2 regions of the Vallitalea pronyensis genome follow, and region 1 is predicted to be linked to the other one. Evidence: riboswitches for the same ligand, from Rfam matches in the RefSeq annotation. Region 1 holds a riboswitch; the other holds the start of a gene.
The links. Region 1 has a riboswitch for cobalamin ahead of HZI73_RS24845 (ABC transporter permease). Riboswitches for the same ligand answer to the same signal wherever they lie in the genome.
Positions count from the first base shown of each region.

Region 2: it holds a riboswitch for cobalamin, as region 1 does, so the genes downstream of both, HZI73_RS23835 (cobyric acid synthase) here and HZI73_RS24845 (ABC transporter permease) in region 1, are expected to answer to the same signal.

Region 1 is NZ_CP058649.1:5,940,314-5,944,107, forward strand. It holds gene HZI73_RS24835 (arylsulfatase) at 1-705, opposite strand, end outside; gene HZI73_RS24840 (helix-turn-helix domain-containing protein) at 877-1,704, shown strand; cobalamin riboswitch at 2,030-2,207, shown strand; gene HZI73_RS24845 (ABC transporter permease) at 2,359-3,324, shown strand; gene HZI73_RS24850 (ABC transporter permease) at 3,407-3,794, shown strand, end outside.
Region 2 is NZ_CP058649.1:5,702,122-5,705,915, forward strand. It holds gene cbiB (adenosylcobinamide-phosphate synthase CbiB) at 1-491, opposite strand, end outside; gene HZI73_RS23835 (cobyric acid synthase) at 617-2,104, opposite strand; cobalamin riboswitch at 2,307-2,478, opposite strand; gene HZI73_RS23840 (divergent polysaccharide deacetylase family protein) at 2,720-3,535, opposite strand.

The DNA of each region.
Region 1 (3,794 bases):
ATATGCCACCAATCGACCTATATTCTCATCAATGGATTCAATCATTCCAAAGAATTTTGCTCTTTTTTCAGGTACACCAGCCTGTATATACTTATCATAATATGCTGGATCAACATTAAATGGCCCGTGAGGAGCATTGGTTGGTATATAGCAAAAAAATGGTTGATCTGCATGAATAGCATCATCCATAAAAGTCATGGCAGAGCTAAACCAATTGTCGGTACAGTAACCTTGAAATTTTGTGGGTACACCATTGACTAAATAAGTATCATCATAATAATCGTTGTTCCAATAATCCGGTATTTCACCAATAACACCACCGCCAAATGAGTGAGCCACATCAAAACCACGTTGGTGTGGGTGATAGGGATAGGTATCCCCTAAATGCCATTTACCAAACATACCCGTCCTATAGCCACCTGCTTTAAAGTAATCTGCCATGGTATACAGGTCAGGTTTCATATAAAAACGACCGTTGAGTGTTGAATAAACGCCCGCTCCAAAAGAATATCTTCCTGACATTAATGCAGCTCTGGTTGGTGCACATAGAGGATCGGTATGAAAACTTTCCAAGGAAATGGATGTGTCATGGAGCTTATCCAGATTAGGGGTCTTCAACCATGGATTGCCATGAGCGCCAATATCCCCATACCCTTGATCGTCTGTAACAATTAATATGACATGCTTCTTTTTAACATCATTCATTCTTATCTCCTCTATATCCATTCTTAATGACTAGCTTATTAGTGATGATTATACACCTTATCATCTTTTCATAACATGTCATTCACCTAAATTCATATCTTTTTTCGTCTTTATCATGTATACTGATAACATTACGATTCATCCATCATTCAAGAAGGAGCCATGACCATTATGTCGTCAGCTATTAAGTTTTATGCTAATCAACTCCCTAACGTGTCAGCAGTAGGGAAAATAACGTTAAAAAAACCAAGAATTCATGTGAACCAGATTGCACATATCAACTATCTGATTTTTGTTCTTAAGGGTACATTTTATGTGAGTGAAGAAGACCGACACTATGCTGCAAAAGAAGGACAAGTTTTCTTTAGGCAATCAGGTAAACATCATTATAGTCAAACCTATATGCCTATAGGCACAACATGGTTCTGGGTGTCTTTCTCCTATGATACCTTAGGTAAAACCGTTCAAGAATCCTGCCCAGACATCCCATGTTATGCATTGCCTCAACTAACAACCATGAGCAATCAGCAACATCTATTTCAGAAACTAGAGTCCATGTATCATCTGTATCATGCCTCTAACCCCTATAAAATACCCCATTTAGCTGCTGAACTTACGAGCATTTTCTACACTATTCTTGCTAACCCACCCCATCATCATTCGGGTAGTGAGATGCTTGTTAAGAAAGTCAATGAACTTCTGATGCTCCAACTTCACAGCACATTTGATGCACATAAAATAGCTGCTAAAATAAACATGGATTATAGCTATATCGGGAAGTGCTATAAAGCCCAAACCGGCACAACCATTAATCATCATTTTAACAGCTTAAAGATTCAAAAAGCTATTGCATATATGGAAGACGGGTCCATGAACATCTCACAGATGAGTGAGGTTCTCGGCTATCCCAATCCCTATTATTTCAGTCGAGTGTTCAAAAAGTTCACCAGCTTATCCCCTAGTGCATTCATGAAACAAATGCCCTTACAACAAGACTGATGACACTTATCATGATTACTCTAGAATGATACTGAAATCCCTATACATGGTTTTGCCATGTTCTAAAGTCCTTCATGTTTATATTCCTTTACGGATTATGATAAAACCTTATGTCTAGTACTATGCATATAAAATCCATAATTTTTACCAAATGTGTGTCTATAGCTACAGTTTTTTTTAATAGAATATATTATAATCTACAAGAATGTATTTTGATATTTGCTGATTCGCTTAGATGACAAAGCAACAGTGTTAATAATAAGCATACTACATGCATATTGCAAGCATGATATCATATGTCTTGATGTTAGTTAAATACATATCCATGAAAAAAAGAAAATAAGGTGCTCAACAAGAGATAATAGGGAAAACGGTGAAAGTCCGTTACAGCCCCCGCTACTGTAAGCAGTTATGAAATCATATAAACCACTGGTATCTACTGGGAAGGTTTGAGAGTAAGTTAAGCTGCAAGTCAGGAGACCTGCCTTTTTTCAGAATGAAGACTTCGGTGGGAAGTTTTGTTGTTCAAATTTAAATGATATGATGAAAAGATTCTATTTGCATTGTATATATGATTAAATTTGTCAATGCTTAACCACCTTTAACAGGGTGGTTTTTTTATGATTGGTTAGCACATTTGAAGGAGTTTTTGAAGTGAAAAAACAGTTTAAAACTTTCAAGGATTATTGTATAGCCTTTGTATGTCTTGTTTTATTAAACTTTATGCTACCAAGATTACTGCCAGGTGACCCTGTAACAGCTCTGGCTGGAGAACAAGTAGTCTATGACATGACACCGGAAATGCATCAGCAATTACTTGAAGAATTTCAATTAGACAAGCCCATTACCATACAACTCGTTCGTTATCTCAAGTCAATTGTTCAATTTGATTTTGGTTATTCTTACTTCTATAAGAAAAAAGTAATAGACCTCTTACGTTTACATTTACCTTGGACACTGGCTTTAATCGTTACTAGCATGCTGATATCTATAGGCATAGGTTATGTCACTGGCATAGAAAGCAGCTATCATCATGGCAAGCCCATGGATAAGATTCTGTTAAGTGCCATGATGTTTATAAGTGGATTTCCACAATTTTTTTTAGGTATGCTTTTATTATTGTTTTTTAGTATCTATCTTGGCTGGCTGCCTATGGGAGGATGTGAAACACCTTGTTCAACCTTTACAGGTCTGACTCGAGTAAAAGATATAATGGTACATATGGTTCTCCCTGTTATAACCCTTGTTATTTCCGAAGTATCAAACATGTATTTATTAACAAGAAGTACCGCCATATCCATAAGTAAAAGAACATTTATGGGTACCGCTGTGGCAAAAGGATTAAAGGATAGACTGATTAAACATCGTTATTTAGGCAAGAACTGCTTTATAACACTATTAACCCTGTCTGCAATCATGATGGGAAGAATGTTTGTGGGGGTACTGCTAATTGAAGTTGTTTTTGCCTATCCTGGACTTGGAAGTCTCATTTTTGAGGCTGTAAAAGCCAGAGATTATCCCGTTTTACAAGGTGTTTTTCTCATAGTAGCATTTATGGTGCTTCTGATGAATGGACTAGCAGAATCCATTCAATTTACATATAGTCGTAAACAATTTTAACCCACGGATAAGCATGAATTGTGTTATGAAATTATGACCCTTTCCTTTTGTTTATCCCGTATGAGAGGATAGGAAGTTCCGTATGGATATGACAAAAAAGATAGCTATCAAGATAATTTTGAAAGATAAGTGTATGTTAATGGGGACTTGTCTATTGGTATTATTTTCACTGGTGGTGATGATTGTACCTTTTATGAACTTACCCTCACCCTCTTGTTCTACAAAAGAAGTGTTTCTTAAACCTTCATTGATTCATCTCCTAGGAACAAACGATATGGGACAAGATATTTTTTCCAGACTTCTGTTTGGATTACGGACTTCTATGTTCATTAGCTTGTCTGTTGGGGTAATTGCAACATCTATTTCAGGCTTTTTAGGTATTTTATCAGCCCTAACAGGTGGACTTTTGGATCGGTTCATTTTAAGGATCTGTGATATATTTTTAGCACTTCCAGAATTTATCATCTGCT
Region 2 (3,794 bases), 240 kb from region 1:
ATGCCCCATAACATGCCTAAACCCATGAATAGAAGTGGCCCTAATACACCATCCACCGTGTTCTCAGCCGCCGTTTCCACTGCTCCACGGATAACTTCATCTCGCGTAAGGGATTCTGTATCTCGCCCTACTAAGTAGGAGAGTTGTTTCCTTGCCAGAATCAAATCTTGTTGTTCCAAGGCTTTCCATACTTTTAGTACCTCATCCTTAAGGCATTTAGCTGCTAAAGATGTATAAAGAAGATAGATGGTCATCAGGTCTTTCACATAAGGGTGTATCCCATAACCCAATTGCAACAAAAGGGTGATGACACCTGCTGTTACCCCTACTGTTCCCAATAATAGTAGAAAACCACCTATTTTAAGGGGTATCCTGCTTTTTCGGATACGCTTCTCTAGCCAACTGATTAATTTCCCTATATAGATAATGGGATGAGGGATCCTAACAGGATCACCGAAGATTAAGTCTAATGCCATTGCTATGCCTATCATGCTGATTGCTTTTACCACGTCTACACCTCTTTACTGGCTTCTATTCTGTCAAAAACACCATGAAACACCTTGTATTCTCTACCATACTTTTGATGTATTGTTATCCTATACACCATCCGTATCCATTATTTATAGATAATCTCCTTAATGGCATCCATATCCATATGCTCTCGAACAAGCTTAGCCAGCTTATCGTACTCCATGTCTTTTTCCTTGGCAAAATCCACATCGGTTCTTTTTTCTAAACCTTTTTTCTCTCGTATATCATTCAAGATAAGATTGCGCCATTCATCGTTATCAAATATACCATGGAGATAAGTGCCCATAACGTCCTTGCGCTCACTAATTGCACCATCACAACGGCCATCTTCCAACTGGATAAAAGGCTCACATCCATCCAGTAATTCTGTCTTGCCCATATGTATCTCATAGCCACCCACTAGAAGATGCTGATGATCCGCTCCAAAAGGTGATGTGGTCAGCAGCCTTCCTTTTACTTGGGTGGTTTGCTTGATTTCTTCCATATGAGTTGCCATATGCAGCAAGCCTAATCCATTAATACTGGACATGGCCGTTTCTACACCTTTTTCATCTTCTATGGTATCCCCTAGCATCTGGTAACCGCCACAGATACCGATGATGGGTACTTGTCTTCTATGAGCACGATAAATGCCTTCTTTCATGGCCGAGTTATGGAGATAAGCCATATCTTTAATGGTGCTCTTACTGCCAGGTATGACTAACAAATCAATGCCTTGAAAATCCTTTTCATCTTTTATGTATCTTACTGTCACATCGTCTTCTAATTCAAAAACAGTAAAATCAGTGAAGTTAGACATATAAGGCAAACGTATAACACCAATGATGATTGCCGCCTCTTCCTGACGGTCAAATCGTTCCGTTACACTATCCTCATCATCTATTTTCAGAGGTTCATAAGGAATAACACCCAGACAAGGTAATTGTAATTTCTCATAGAACATATCGATTCCCGGCTGAAGAATGTTCACATCCCCACGGAACTTGTTAATGATGTATCCTTTGATGCGTTTTCTTTCTTCTGGTTCCAAAAGCATAACTGTGCCATAGATGGAAGCAAACACCCCACCCTTATCAATATCACCAATTAGAATGACTGGAGCATCCACCATGTCAGCCATGCCCATGTTGACAACATCGTTTTCCCTTAGGTTAATTTCTGCCGGACTTCCTGCTCCTTCTATGACAATCACGTCATACGTCTCTTCTAACTGGTGATAGGCATTCATGATCTCTTCCTTGAAGGTTTTTTTAAGACTAAAATACTCACTTGCAGTCATATTTTTATGTATCTTACCATTAAGTATAACCTGACTGCCCACATCACTTGTGGGTTTTAACAATATTGGATTCATGGCTACATGTGGTTCAACCCTTGCTGCTTCTGCTTGTACCACTTGTGCTCTTCCCATTTCTTTACCATCTTTTGTAACAAATGAGTTAAGGGCCATGTTCTGTGATTTAAAAGGCGCAACGGATACACCATCATCATTTAGTATACGGCATAATGCTGCCGTTAAGATACTCTTTCCTACTGTGGAACCAGTTCCTTGAAACATGATATTATGACTCATTGTATTCACTCCACTTTCATCTTGCTGGATGGAAGGCATGTTCCTTAGAAGATGCAACACCATCAAGTTTATTATTATTCAGTTATTCATGGAAGGATATATGATGGATTTGTCTTAAGAAAGGATGCTATGATAATGCTTTTGCTTATGTCATATCATCAAAGAAAGTATAAAAACAAACCCATATTTCCACTCGCAATTGGGATGGTTAGCACCCTAGACAAGTATCCTGACTTATACCTCAAACCTGATGCACATCCTTCCCAAATAGCAACCTATTCAGTGGTTTCCTGCGCATGAGTTAGTACATACAGTAGCGGTGGCTGTGCTGGACTTTCACCAGCTTCCTTGCAACTTAGTGTGCTTCTTGGGCTGTCTCATCCAAACGAAATAACGTGTATATCATGTTTTTATGTGACAGCCTCATTATTCAATTTACGTCATACTCTTAACCCATTATATGCTATTCTAGCAACAAAATCAATAAATACTTATATTATTTAAGCATAGCTAATATTTAGCAAACATGAAAGATATAACGCATAACAATGATGGCTTAAGTAATCTACGTACAAGTTAAGAATAAACCCTAAGTATTTGATGAACAATATGGTGTTAATAGACATCATCATCCAATTCGGATACAAACACCAATTCTATACGCCGTTCAGCAAATTCCTCCCGCATCTCCTCGATTGCCTCTGCCATAGCTACGCCGCCTTCAATACCTACATGACCAATGGCTATTGCCTGACCTTTTTTTAAAGCCAAGTCTCCTGCTTTTCTTAACCGCTTAATCATGTGACTCTTGGGTTTTTGCCCATCTAAAAAAACGTTGTTATCATAACATAAGACACCCATTTCATCAGCTTTTTTCTTGGCTACTGTTTTATTGGATGTGCGACTGTCTACAAAATAATAGAGTCTCTTTTCTTTCACCACTTCAAAAATGCTTTCCATAATTTCTTCTTGGCAGCAGGCTTTTGAGCCCATATGAATATTAGCACCAATAGCATAGGGTACATCTGCTACTGCATCTTCTACCACTTTTCTAACTTCATTTTTCTTCATGTTGCATAGGATGGGGCGGGGTCCAAGCCAACTAAGGCTGCCACCCTTTGCTTCCATGGGCAGGTGGATAATCACTTCATATCCTAAGTCTTTCGCCTTGATGGCATCTTCTTTGGTAAATTCCATAAAGGGCATGACAGCAAAGGTTAGATGTTCATCAATGGTCATCATTTCTTCTACGCCTTCACGGGTTTGCCCAAAATCATCTATGATAATGGCTAATTTTCCACTGGTATTTTGAATACTGCATCGTATGGTATTGACATTGTATAGAATCATATACGCGATGAGATGAAGTATAATCATCAGGATGACAATTAATACTTTTCGATTGATTTTAATGAGATATAATTTTTTCATGGACGTCATGCTTTCTAAATTGTCTTGTTTTATTATATTATAGGTAGCGTCCACTTATTATATGATTGTGTATATTGTTTGTTAGGGGTAAAGGATTGTATCATGCTAATGGGTATAGTTATTAGTTTTGAGAGGGATAGCATAAAAAAATGGGCAAGATTAAAATTAAGATATATGGGTGTTTTATGCAGGTTATTAGAATGGATTTTTATGAGATTGATAAGAAAAAGAAGGGGTTAGTGGACAACGGAAGTTGAGT